One region of the Streptomyces luomodiensis genome, then DNA from elsewhere that is predicted to be linked to it. Evidence: riboswitches for the same ligand, from Rfam matches in the RefSeq annotation. Region 1 holds a riboswitch; the other holds the start of a gene.
The links. A riboswitch is a leader RNA that binds a small molecule or an ion and turns the genes downstream of it on or off. The one in region 1 is predicted to bind thiamine pyrophosphate.

Region 1 (3,400 bases):
ACTCCTCGGGCACCTGGAGCACCCGGTTCTCGCCACGGCGCACCGCGATCAGCTGGCCCTCCTTGACCAGCTGCCGGACGCGCGTCACCTCCACACCGAGCCGCTCGGCGACGTCGGGAAGGGTGAGCCAGTCGGGGACGAGAGCATCGATCTTCGCGTCAATCTCGGTCACGGAACAAGCCTGCCATCTGGGACTGACAGTGGGTAGCCGGGCGCCCGCCGCGCGGGCCGCCCCGCCCCGCCCCGGACGCCCGCCCGGCGGCCGGCCGGCCCGTCAGCGGACGGCCGACTTCAGCGGCACCGAGGGGTCCATGGCCCGCGTCCGGTCCAGCCGGGCGCCGCGCTCGATCAGCTTGCGCCCCTGGGCCAGATCGCGCGGACGGCCGACGGCCAGCAGGGCGACCAGGGCGCCCTCGCGCAGCCAGCACACCGACCACGCGGCACCGGCCGGATCGCCGCGCCAGACCAGTTCGTCGGCCTCCGCATGATGGCCGGCGTACTGCACGAAGCGCCCGAACTGCTCGGACCAGAAGTACGGCACCGGGTCGTAGACCACACCGGGGAAGTGGGCGGCCGTCCGGTTCCCCACCACATTGGCGGCGACGGTGCGCGGCCCCTGGAGCGCGTTGTCCCAGTGGTGCACCAGCAGCCGCGTCCCGTAGCGGGCGGACGGGAAGGAGGCGCAGTCGCCGACCGCGTAGACGTCCGGCACCGAGGTGCGCAGCCGGTCGTCCGCGGCCACGGACCGGTCCCCGGCCAGCGCCACGTCCGAACCGGCCAGCCAGTCCGTGGCCGGCCGCGCCCCGATCCCGACGACCACCGCACCCGCCCGCAGCCGGGTGCCGTCGTCGAGCAGCAGCCCGCTGTCGTCCACGGCGGCCACCCGGGCGCCGGTCATCAGCGTGGCGCCGCAGTCCTCGTACCAGGCCGCCATGGGGGCGGCGACCTCGGCCGGGAGGGCGCCCGCCAGCGGTCGGTCCGCGGCCTCGACGACGGTCACGGCGCAGCCCGCCTCGCGCGCCGCCGTGGCGAACTCCGCGCCGATCCAGCCCGCCCCCACGACCGCGATCTCACGCTGCCGGGCGAGCACCGGGCGCAGCCGTTCGGCGTCGTCCAGGGTGCGCAGCAGATGGACGTTCGGCACGCCTTCGGCGCCCGGCAGCGGGATCGGGTCGGCGCCCGTGGCGATCACCAGGACGTCGTACGGCACCGGGCCGGTCCCGGTCTCGACCACCCGCTTGTCCGTGCGCAGCCCCGTGACCGGGACGCCGAGCCGCAGCCCGATGCCCAGCCCGGCGAAGTCCACGTCGAGCGTCGATCCCTCGGCCTTACCGAGCAGCACGGCCTTGGACAGCGGCGGCCGGTCATAGGGCTGGTGCGGCTCCGCGCCCAGCAGCACGATCTCCCCGGCCCAGCCCTGCTCGCGCAGCGCGACGGCGGTCTGCACCCCCGCCATCCCCGCGCCGACGATCACCACCCGCTGTCCGCCGCCACCCGAGGACGCCTTCGTCCCCGTCGTCGTCTTATCGCTCACACGATCACTGTATGGCGGCAGGTGGAGCGGACCGCAGAGCGCGGGACGAGATCTCGGGCACAGCACGGAGGGCAGGGCGAACGGCCACCCTTCCGACCGATTCGGACCTCGTACTAGGGTGGCGGGACGAAGCACTCGCGGGAGCCCGGACGCACCGGGCTGAGAGGGAGGCTGACACGGCCTCCGACCGTACGAACCTGATCCGGGTCATGCCGGCGAAGGGAGGGGCGGCGTGTCCACGCACGCACCAGGTCACGACGGACCACACGCACCAGGTCACGACAACGACGGACCGCACACAACCGGCCACGACAACGACGGACCGCGCACGCCAGGTCACGTGGACGACGGACCGCATACACCGCGACCCGGCGGCGGACCGCCCGGCGGGGCCTATGACGCCCTCGTCATCGGGGGCGGCATCATCGGCCTGGTCACGGCCTGGCGAGCGGCCCAGCGGGGCCTGCGCACCGCCCTCGCCGACCCGGCGCCCGGCGGCGGAGCCGCCCGTGTCGCGGCCGGGATGCTGGCGGCCGTCACCGAGCTCCACTACGGCGAGCAGACCCTGCTCGGCCTCAACTTGGCCTCCGCACGCCTCTATCCGGACTTCGTGGCCGAGCTGGAGGAGGCCGGCGGCCAGGACGTCGGCCACCGGGCGTGCGGCACGCTCGCCGTCGCGTTCGACTCCGACGACCGCGCCCATCTGCGTGAACTCCACACGTTCCAGCAGGGGCTCGGGCTGGACTCCCAGTGGCTGACGGGGCGGGAATGCCGCCGTCTGGAACCGATGCTCGCGCCGGGCGTACGCGGCGGGCTGCGCGTCGACGGCGACCACCAGGTGGACCCGCGGCGGCTGGCGACGGCGCTGCTCATCGCGTGCGAGCGGGCCGGGGTGGTCCTCCACCGCGCCCGTGCGGAGCGGCTGCTGCTGGACGGCGACCGCGCCACCGGGGTCGAGCTGACCGGGGGCACCCGGCTGGCCGCCGAGCACACCGTGCTCGCCGCCGGCAGCCTCAGCGGACGGCTCGCGGGCGTCCCCGACGACGTCCTGCCACCCGTCCGCCCGGTCAAGGGACAGGTGCTGCGGCTGTCGGTGCCCGAACGCTACGCGCCGTTCCTCTCCCGGACGGTACGGGCCGTGGTGCGCGGCGGACCGGTCTACCTCGTGCCGCGCGAGAACGGCGAGCTGGTCGTCGGCGCGACCACCGAGGAACTGGGCTGGGACACCACGGTCACCGCGGGCGGCGTGTACGAACTGCTGCGCGACGCCCATGAGCTGGTGCCCGGCATCACCGAACTCCCGCTGGTGGAGACGTGCGCCGGGCTGCGCCCCGGCTCCCCCGACAACGCCCCGATGCTCGGCCCGACCGCGCTGCCGGGGCTGCTGCTGGCCACCGGCCACTACCGCAACGGCGTCCTGCTCACCCCGATCACCGGCGATGTCATGGCCGAGGCGCTGACGAGCGGAGAACTCCCGCCCGAGGCCCGGCCGTTCACCCCGCGGCGCTTCGCGGCCCCGGCCGTCCCCGACGCGTCCGCCGCCGCGCCCTCCCCCGTACAGGAGCAGCACACATGACCGTCTCCGTCAACGGCGAGCCCCGCGAGATCCCCGACGGCACCACCCTCGACCGGCTCGTCGCGACCCTCACCCAGGCGTCCTCGGGCGTCGCCGCCGCCGTCAACGAGACGGTCGTCCCGCGTACCCAGTGGCCCGCGACCCCGCTCGGCGACGGTGACCGCGTCGAGGTCCTCACCGCGGTCCAAGGAGGCTGATCCCCCCATGGCTCCCACCACCACGACCACTTCGGCCAACACGGACACCACGGCCAATACGGGCACCACGGCCACCGCGCCCGCCGCCGCCCT
Region 2 (3,400 bases), 4.1 Mb from region 1:
CCCCGCCCAGTGGACCGACATACCGGCGGCCGCGCGCGAGAAGCTGGCCGCCGGGCTGCTGCCGGAGCTGATGAGCGTGGTGCGGCACATCAGCTGTGACGACGACACCACCCGCAAGACCCTGTGGCGGCTCTTCGACGGCACGCTCGTGGAGTCCGTGCTGATGCGCTACCCGGACCGGGTGACCATGTGCATCAGCTCACAGGCCGGCTGTGGGATGAACTGCCCGTTCTGCGCCACCGGCCAGGCGGGTCTGGACCGCAACCTGTCCACCGCCGAGATCGTGCACCAGATCGTGGACGGGATGCGGGCCCTGCGCGATGGTGAGATCCCCGGTGGGCCGGCCCGGCTGTCCAACATCGTCTTCATGGGCATGGGCGAGCCGCTGGCCAACTACAACCGCGTCGTCGGCGCCATCCGCCGGCTCACCGACCCCGAGCCCGACGGTCTCGGTCTTTCCCAGCGCGGCATCACCGTCTCCACCGTGGGCCTCGTCCCGGCGATGCTGCGGTTCGCCGACGAGGGGTTCAAGTGCCGGCTCGCGGTCTCGCTGCACGCGCCCGACGACGAGCTGCGCGACACCCTCGTCCCGGTCAACACCCGCTGGAAGGTGCGCGAAGTCCTGGACGCCGCGTGGGAGTACGCGGAGAAGTCCGGCCGCCGGGTCTCCGTCGAGTACGCGCTGATCAAGGACATCAACGACCAGGCGTGGCGTGCCGACCTGCTCGGCCGGCTGCTCAAGGGCCACCGGGTGCATGTCAACCTCATCCCGCTCAACCCGACGCCCGGCTCCAAGTGGACGGCGTCCCGGCCCGAGGACGAAAAGGCGTTCGTGGCCGCCCTGGAGGCCCACGGGGTGCCGGTGACCGTCCGGGACACCCGGGGACAGGAGATCGACGGGGCCTGCGGGCAGCTGGCGGCTGCGGAGCGCTGAGGACCGGCTGATACGGTGCCTGAGCATCATCGCGTCATGTGTTCGTCGCGGCGGTGAACCTTCGTACAAATGAACATTCCGACAGGGGAGCGCTGAAGAGCGCTGAGAGTGCGGCACGGCCGCAGACCCTCGGACCTGATCCGGGTCATACCGGCGTAGGGAGTCAGCATCACCATGAACAGCCAGTTTCGGCATGCCATCGCGGCCACCCTCCTCGGCTCACTCGCCCTGGGCACGCTCGTCGGCTGCGGCGAGGACTCCAAGAGCGGCTCGGACTCCAAGACGGTCACCCTGGTCACCCACGACTCGTTCGCGGCCTCCAAGGCGGTCCTCAAGGAGTTCACCGAGGAGACCGGCTACACGGTGCGGGTGCAGGCCGGGGGCGACGCGGGGGCCGCCGTCAACCAGGCGATCCTGTCCAAGGGCCACCCCCAGGGCGATGTGTTCTTCGGCGTGGACAACACCCTGCTCTCCCGCGCGCTCGACAACGACCTGTTCACCCCCTACTCGGCGAAGGGCCTGGACAAGGTCCCGGCCGCCCTCCAGCTCGACCGGGCCGAACACCGCGTCACCCCGGTCGACTTCGGCGACATCTGCGTCAACTACGACCGCGAGTACTTCGCCGACAAGAAGCTGGCACCGCCCCGGACGCTCGACGATCTGACCAAGCCCGCCTACAAGAACCTCCTCGTCACCGAGAACGCCGCCACCTCGTCCCCCGGTCTCGGCTTCCTTCTTGCCACGGCCGCCACGTACGGCGACGACGGCTGGCAGGGCTACTGGAAGAAGCTGCGGGCCAACGGCGTCGAGGTGGTCGACGGCTGGGAGCAGGCGTACTACGACCGGTTCTCCGGCTCGGCCGGCGGCGGCAAGGGCGACCGGCCGCTCGTCGTCTCCTACGCCTCGAGCCCGCCCGCCGAGGTGGCCGACGCCAAGACCAAGCCCGCCAAGGCCCCCACCGGGGTGGCGACGGGCACCTGCTTCCGGCAGGTGGAATTCGCCGGGCTGCTGAACGGCGCGGGCAACACCAAGGGCGGCAAGGCGCTGCTGGACTTCCTGCTGAGCAAGCGGTTCCAGGAGGACGTCCCCCTGAACATGTACGTCAACCCGGCGCGCGAGGACGCCAAGCTGCCGGATCTGTTCACCCGGTACGGGGCCACGATCGCCGACTCGGCCACCCTGGCGCCGCAGAAGATCGCCAAGAACCGTGAGCAGTGGGTCAAGACATGGTCCTCGCTGGTCCTGTAGAGCCCCGCGAGAACCGTAAGAAGGCCGTCGGCCTCCGTAAGACAGGTGAGGCCGACGGCCGCGGCCGTCGCGCGACCGCCCTCCGGCTCGTCCTGATGGCGGTGCCGCTCGCCTTCTTCGCGGTCTTCTTCGCCTATCCCGTGGCCGCCATCGTCACCCGGGGGCTGCGCGTCGGCGGGCGATGGCGGTTCGGCCGGATCGCCGAGGTGATGACCGATCCGGCGACGCTGGACGTCCTGTGGTTCACCTGCTGGCAGGCGGTGGCCTCGACCGCCTTGACGCTCGCGGTCGCGCTCCCGGGCGCCTATGTCTTCGCCCGCCTCGACTTCCCCGGCAAGGGACTGCTGCGGGCCGTGGTGACCGTGCCGTTCGTCCTGCCGACCGTCGTCGCCGGATCGGCCTTCCTGGCCCTGCTCGGCCGGGGCGGGCTGCTGGACGAGCTGTGGGGCGTACGGCTGGACACCTCCGTCTGGGCGATCCTCCTGGCCCATGTCTTCTTCAACTACGCGGTGGTCGTACGGACCGTCGGCGGGCTGTGGGCCCAGCTCGACCCGCGCCAGGAGGAGGCCGCGCGGGTGCTCGGCGCGGGCCGGCTGTCGGCCTGGCGCCGGGTGACGCTGCCCGCGCTGGCTCCCGCCGTGGCCGCCGCCGCGCTGATGGTGCTCCTGTTCACCTTCACCTCCTTCGGCGTGATCCAGATCCTCGGCGGCCCCCGCTACGCCACCCTGGAGGTGGCGATCTACCGGCAGACCGCGCAGCTGCTCGACCTCCCCACGGCGGCGGTGCTCACCCTCGTGCAGTTCGCCGCGGTCGCGGTCGTCCTGGCCCTGCACGCGTGGACCGTAAGGCGGCGGGAGAGCGCCCTGCGGCTCGTCGACCCCGGCCGTACGGCGCGCCGCCCGAAGGGCCCGGCCCAGTGGGCGCTGCTGTGGGGGGTGCTGGCGGTGGTCGCGCTGCTGATCGTGGCACCGCTCGCGGTGCTGGTGGAGCGCTCGCTGAACGGGCCGGACGGCTACGGATTCACCTACTACGAGGCGCTGCGGTCGGCCGCCGACAGCGGGGGCACCTTCTTCGTGGCCCCCATGGAGGCCGTCGGGAACTCCCTGCGGTACGCGGCGGTCGCCACCGTCTTCGCCCTCGTCGTGGGCGGCCTCGCCGCCGCCGCGCTCACCCGCAGGGCGGGGCGGCTGGTGCGGGGCTTCGACGCGCTGCTGATGC

Region 2: linked by a shared signal. The riboswitch ahead of PS467_RS29440 (thiamine ABC transporter substrate-binding protein) and the one ahead of thiO (glycine oxidase ThiO) in region 1 are both predicted to bind thiamine pyrophosphate.

Annotation. Positions count from the first base shown of each region.
Region 1 is NZ_CP117522.1:2,855,352-2,858,751, forward strand. Features, by position in the region: gene PS467_RS12255 (Rv2175c family DNA-binding protein) at 1-172, opposite strand, end outside; gene PS467_RS12260 (NAD(P)/FAD-dependent oxidoreductase) at 275-1,534, opposite strand; TPP riboswitch at 1,662-1,776, shown strand; gene thiO (glycine oxidase ThiO) at 1,875-3,110, shown strand; gene thiS (sulfur carrier protein ThiS) at 3,107-3,307, shown strand; gene PS467_RS12275 (thiazole synthase) at 3,399-3,400, shown strand, end outside.
Region 2 is NZ_CP117522.1:6,947,016-6,950,415, forward strand. Features, by position in the region: gene rlmN (dual-specificity RNA methyltransferase RlmN) at 1-934, shown strand, start outside; TPP riboswitch at 1,008-1,113, shown strand; gene PS467_RS29440 (thiamine ABC transporter substrate-binding protein) at 1,109-2,182, shown strand; gene PS467_RS29445 (ABC transporter permease) at 2,278-3,400, shown strand, end outside.